2 regions of the Leucobacter fengyongliangi genome follow, and region 2 is predicted to be linked to the other one. Evidence: predicted binding sites of a transcription regulator. Region 2 holds the regulator's gene; the other holds the start of a gene.
The links. Region 2 encodes LexA, which represses DNA repair genes until DNA is damaged. Its sites were predicted from a motif close to TCGAACANNTGTTCGA; they were not measured.
Positions count from the first base shown of each region.

Region 1: the regulator LexA is predicted to act here: its motif matches at 1,404-1,419, upstream of imuA' (DnaE2-dependent mutagenesis accessory factor ImuA').

Region 1 is NZ_CM126356.1:1,148,937-1,152,080, reverse strand. It holds gene ACTNFK_RS05375 (YifB family Mg chelatase-like AAA ATPase) at 1-454, opposite strand, end outside; gene ACTNFK_RS05370 (YraN family protein) at 451-843, opposite strand; gene ACTNFK_RS05365 (DUF2469 domain-containing protein) at 961-1,284, opposite strand; gene imuA' (DnaE2-dependent mutagenesis accessory factor ImuA') at 1,430-2,068, shown strand; gene ACTNFK_RS05355 (DNA polymerase Y family protein) at 2,065-3,144, shown strand, end outside.
Region 2 is NZ_CM126356.1:1,763,367-1,766,510, forward strand. It holds gene ACTNFK_RS08440 (histidinol-phosphate transaminase) at 1-578, opposite strand, end outside; gene ACTNFK_RS08445 (hypothetical protein) at 634-1,077, opposite strand; gene lexA (transcriptional repressor LexA) at 1,414-2,025, shown strand; gene ACTNFK_RS08455 (methylenetetrahydrofolate reductase) at 2,065-3,015, opposite strand.

The sequences.
Region 1 (3,144 bases), 610 kb from region 2:
CCAGGGAGGCTTCGCGTGCGCCGTGTGCGGGCACCATCACCCGCCTGAAACCCAACTCCCGCGCCGCGAGCACCGCGCTGAGGAGCCCGGGAGGTCGCCGCAGCTCACCATCAAGACTGAGTTCCCCGAGGTGAGCGGTCTCGGCGAGGCGGCCCGTGGGCAGGTGCCCGGATGCGGCGAGCGCCGCGAGTGCGATGGCCAGGTCGAACCCCGACCCCTGTTTGGGAAGCGCCGCGGGGCTGAGGTTCACCACGATGAAACGATCAGACAGCGCCAAACCGACCTGCTGGGTGGCAAGCCGAACCCGCTGCTTCGCTTCGGCGAGCGCGGTGTCTGGCAGCCCGATGATCGCCATGCCCGGGAGCTGATTCGACACCGCCGCTTCCACGAGCACCCGCGTTCCCTGCAGCCCGGTAAGTGCAATTGCGGCCACACGGCAGACAGTGGCGCTCATCCGATGCCCCGCACGTGATCGATTCGAGGTCGTTCGCCGACGCGAAGGGTGATGCCGACCGCGTCAACACGCAGCCGAGCGGGTCCGGGCGACACTTCTCGTACCCAACTGAGCAGCAGCCTCCGCAGGCGACCGGCCTTCTGCGCAGTGATCGCCTCCAGTGGGTGCCCGTATCCGGTGCCGCTGCGCGTCTTCACCTCAACGGCGACGATGCAGTCGCCGTCACGGGCGACGAGGTCAAGTTCACCCTGCCTGCCCCCACGCCAGTTTCGCGCGAGGAGGCGATACCCGAGTGCTTCCAGATAGTCGGCCGCGAGTTGTTCACCGCGGGCTCCAACGGCACGATTGCGCTGCCCCGTAGGGTGCTGAGGGGTGGTCGATTCAGTCATACGACCAGACTGACCGGGCATCCCCGTGCCGCGCTGGCGCCTCAGGAAGTCTGTGGAAAGGTCAGGCGATCCACAGATCAGACCCGGGTGTGAGCGGCAAAGCGTTGCCGCCGAACCCTATTCGTCGATCGAGAGTTCTTGGGGCAACTTAAACTCACGCGCCGTGAGCTCTTCAACGTTGACGTCTTTGAAGGTGAGGACCCGCACCGACTTCACGAAGCGGTCGGCGCGATACACATCCCACACCCACACGTCAGTCATCGTGAGTTCGAAGTAGAAGTCACTTCCCGCGTCTCGACGCTCAAGCTGCACATCGTTGGCGAGGTAGAAGCGTCGCTCTGTTTCGACGACGTAGCGGAACTGGCCAGCGACATCGCGGTACTCACGAAACAGCGAAAGTTCTGCTTCACGCTCGTAATCGTCAAGGTCATCGTCATTCATCACGCCCATCCTACTTGGTTCACCGAGACACCCCTTCCCGGGGTTCGAAGTGGATCCCGCCCAGGGCACAGGCGCACGTATGACGACGCGCCGGTGAGTGAAATTTCAACTTGACTTGTTCGAACATATGTTCGAACATTGCTGCATGAATCAGGCCGCAACCGTTCGCACGCTGCAGGAGCGCATCACGCAGATGCAGCCCATGCGGCTGGGGGACGACGCGCTCCCCACTCCGCCAGAGTTGCGCGATCTCTTGCCCGGCGGTGCGTTACGGCGAGGCAGCGCCACGATCGTTTCGGGGTCGCTGCAGCTCTCTCTCGCGCTGATTTCCGCCGCATCTGCCTCGGGCGCGTGGTGCGGAGCCATCGGCCTCCCCGAGCTCGGGGCTGAGGCAGCGGCCGAGCTCGGGGTGGCGCTCGATCGCTTTGTGCTGGTGCCCGATCCGGGGCCGCACTCGATCAGCATCGCGGGAACCCTGAGCGAGGTCCTCACTGTGCTGCTCCTGCGCCCGTCGAGTCAGGTGCGCGCACCAGACGCGGAACGGCTGGCTGCACGACTCCGCGATCATGGTGCAGCACTCGTAGTGCTCGGGCAGTGGCCAAAGGCCGAGAGCACACTCCGCGTGACGAACTCACGCTGGGGTGGGCTCGGACGCGGCCACGGAATGCTCCTGACGCACGAACTCACCGTCCGTTCCGACGATCGACGGGGCCCCAAACAGCACACCGTCGTGTTTCGTGACGGTCGACTCTCCGGGGCACTTCCCCGAGTGGGTGCATCATGAGCGAGCAAGCCGAGCGGGTGATCGCGCTGTGGGTGCCCGACTGGCCCGTGCACGCATATCTCAGCGAACACGAAGAAGAGGGATCCATCAATGAACATCTGACGCTCGCCCTCATCGCGCAGCATCAGGTGGTCGCATGCTCGCAGGCAGCCCGCCTGGCTGGTGTGCGCGTCGGACTTCGCGAACGAGAGGCACGCTCGCGATGCCCTGACCTCGAAGTGCACCCACACGACCCGGAGGTCGACGTGCGCCGTTTCGCGCCGGTACTCGCAGCGATTGAACAGACCATTCCGGGAGTCGAGCCGCTACGCCCGGGGCTCTGCGCCATGCGCGCACGCGGGCCTGCACGTTACTTCGGCAGCGAGGAAGCGGCAGCGGCAACGCTGATAGCCCGCATGGTTGAGCTCGGGTTTCCGGAATCCCGAGTGGGGGTAGCAAGCGGGCGCTTTGCCGCAGAGCAGGCCACGCGAGCATTCGAGGCAGACCCGGGGGTGGATATCCCTTCGCCCGGCGTGCGCATCGTGCGCACCGAGCACACGGCAGCGTTCCTCGGCCCCCTCTCGGTTGCACGTGCGTCATCTCTCGATTTTGCTGACGTGCTTGCTCGGCTCGGCATTCGCACGCTCGGCGCGTTGGCCGCCCTCCCAGAGGATGCGGTTCGCGAACGCTTCGGTTCTGCTGGCGTCGTCGCGCACCGACGCGCACGCGGGCTGGGTGCCGCGCACGCCGCCGAGGTTCGTTCGCGTGACCCCGAGATTGAGCTTTCGGTCGATTGTGCGTTCGAGCCCCCGCTCGACGGCGCAGACCAACTCGCCTTTGCTTGCAGCTCCTCTGCCGAGGCATTCACCCGTGGGTTAATTGAGCACGGGCTCGTCTGCACTGAGCTGCGTGTGGAACTCACCGACGACATCGGCATTCGGCACGAACGCACCTGGGCACACCCCAGCCACTTCACCACCAGCGATGTGGTGAACCGCGTACGATGGCAAGCTGCCACCGTTCCCCGAGATCCGGATCGAGGGGGTTCGGGCATCGCCGAGGTACGCCTCACTCCGATCCGTACAGCGCACGCCGCG
Region 2 (3,144 bases):
GCCTCGTCAACAACCAGAATGCCGTCAAACGCATCGTAGGCAGCAGTGATCGTGTCGAGATCGAGCGGGGTACCCGTCGGATTATTCGGACCACAGAGTATGGCAATGCTCGGAGCGTGCAACCGGAGCGTTTCCGACACAAAATCGGGAGTTAATGCGTAGTCTGCGGGGCGCTCCACCGGCACCCACTGAGTGTCGGTGCCATCGGCGAGCAAGGGGTACATCGAGTACGTCGGAGTAAAGCTCAGGAGGCTTCGCCCGGGTCCACCAAATGCCTGCAGAATCTGCTGCAGCACCTCATTCGATCCATTCGCCGCCCACAACTGCGAGGCCGTCAACCCATGCCCGAGATACCCGGCGAGCGCCTCGCGCAGCTCCACGAAATCGCGATCGGGGTATCGGTTCACGCCGCGAACCGCGCGGGTGAGTTCCGCCACAATCTCGGTGATCACCGCTTCAGGAATGGGATGCGTGTTCTCGTTGACGTTGAGACTCACAGCAACTGGGTCTTGGGGCGCGCCGTACGGGGTCTTCCCCACGAGATTTTGGCGAAGCGGGAGATCTTTCAGGCTGGTCACCTGACCAGTCTAGAACTCGCGCAACTCCCCCACAGACACGAAGTGACACGCCGACCTACGAATCTAGGCCCAAGTCTGTCGCACTCACTACCCCGTCAGCTCCTGAATAACGCAGCGGCACAGCGATCGGCTGCCCCGCCTGCACTCCCGAGCCGCCCAACTGATTCAGACGAACCAGCTCGGCAACCACATCGCGTGGGTCTGCATTCGGATCAAGCTCCGTAGCGACAGACCAGAGTGACGCACCGGGCTGCACTACGACATAACCAAATTCGGCGGAGCTTGCTTCGCTCGTCGCAACCGCTTGAGTAGCGCCGAAGATCGCAGCGGACGCGACCAGCCCGGTAATGAGAGCGGCGAGCATCACCCCGAATACCACCCGACCGCGGCGGGTGAGCCGCATCCGGGGGCTCTGGTGCGCAGCCGACCGAGACCGCGCCTCCTCCAGTGAAACAACTGTGGCGAATTGTGTTGCCCCGGAAGCCGTCTGAATACTCATGCGCTCGTCCTTTCGGTTTCACTGCTCGAACACATTCACATGTATTTCGAACATTTGTTTCGAACATACCTTCGAATAATCGAAACTGCAAGCCCTGGTTCCGCGTATGTTTCGCAACTATTCCGCGACACTCGTACACATATTTGCCCGGATTCGAACAAAAGAACTATGGTTTCGATTACTGGCTTCACTGAACCAGACACCACCGACATTCACGTTGGTGTTGGGGTGACACGAGAGTTCGTCTCAGATGACACCGCGATCCACCGCTATTTCCGGGAGGAACCCGTGACCACACAGGCGCAGCACCCCAAGCCGCTGTCGGAGAAGCAACAGATGATCTTGGAGTTCATTTCTCGCTTCATCGCAAGCCGGAGCTTCCCGCCCTCCATCCGGGAAATTGGCGAGGGAGTCGGCCTCTCCTCGCCTTCGAGCATCACCTATCAGCTCGATCAGCTCGAGCTTGCGGGCTTCCTGCGACGGCATCCAAATCAGAACCGGGCGATCGAACTCCTGACAGTCCCTGAGGCCATCGAGGCAGACGTCTCAGACTTCCCGACGGTGCAGGCAGAAGAGACCGCCTATATTCCGCTTGTTGGTCAGATTGCCGCCGGTGTGCCGATTACCGCCGATCAGCACGTCGAAGAACTCATGCCCCTACCGCGCGCGCTCGTCGGAGACGGCGACCTGTTCATGTTGCGTGTCGTCGGAGATTCGATGATTGATGCCGCAATCTGCGACGGCGATTTAGTGGTTATCCGACAACAACGCGATGCAACAAACGGCGACATTGTGGCCGCGATGCTTGACGGGGAAGCGACCGTCAAGGTCTTTCGTCGCCGCGACGGTCACACCTGGCTTCTGCCGCGCAACAGCGCATTCGAACCCATCCTCGGCGACCATGCCGAGGTCCTCGGCAAGGTCGTTGCCGTGTTCCGCTCGGTGTAAGGCCGGCCTCTCGACGGGCGATCAGAATGGAGCAACCGTTCAGGTCCGCGCGTTTCGACTTTCGTCGACAGGTGCCGCGGTCGAGGGTGCGAGCGGGTGCGGAGTGACGTGCCCGAGCGCGCGCAACACCGCGGTGACCTGCTCGTGACGGTTGAAAGTGTAGAGATGAATCGACGGCGCGCCACCCGCGAGAAGCTCCCGGGCCAGCTCAACCGTGTGCTCAACACCCAGTTCTGGCGAGGTGCCCCCCGCGGCTTCGAGCGCCCGCACCAGTTGCGGCGGTGCCGGGCGTCCTGCCAAATCTGCCACCTTACGCAATTGGCCCAGGTTGGACACCGGCATCATGCCGGGCAGAAGTGGGATATGCAGGCCCGCCTGCCGCGCCTCCTCCGCGAATGACAAATACTCCTCGGCGTGGAAGAACAGCTGAGTGATGCCGAGTTCAGCTCCGGCCTCCTGTTTTTCCACAAGCCAGGCAATGTCCTCGCTGCGGGAGCGCGACAACGGATGGCCGTTGGGATACACGGCCACAGCGATGCGGCCCGCGTTGGACGCTGCGGGAATCTCGGCGCGCATCTCAGCGATGAGTCGAATCAGGTCGACGGAACTGAGTGAAGCCGTCACCTCGATGTCGTCTTCGCTCAGCCCACGCGGGGGGTCGCCGCGAAGTGCGAGGAAGTCGTAGATACCCGCCTCATGCGTTTCAGTAATGACGGCGCGCACCTCGTCGCGCGTCATGCCCACCGTCGTGAGGTGAGCCATGGGCAGCGCGTCGGTGTACTGCCGCAGGTACTTGAGGAGATCAAGCGAGGCATCGCGGGTTGATCCGCTCGCACCGTAGGTCACGGAGATGAACTCCGGCCCCGCTGCGGCGAGGTGCTGCACCGCGTGCCCGAGCGCCAGCGCTGCGGCGGAGGTGCGCGCGGGGAAAACTTCGAATGAAAAGCGCAGTGGCGCCGGGGCACCAGGGGCGGGCTTCTCGAGCGACACGCGGCGCCTCCAACTGATTGCGAGTAGTGAATGCATTGAGCCTACAGAGGTGGATCTGCCCGCTCGAAACCGACTGCAACAGTCGGCAGAAATATGACCTCGGCGAAGCTACTGGCTCCCAAGACATGC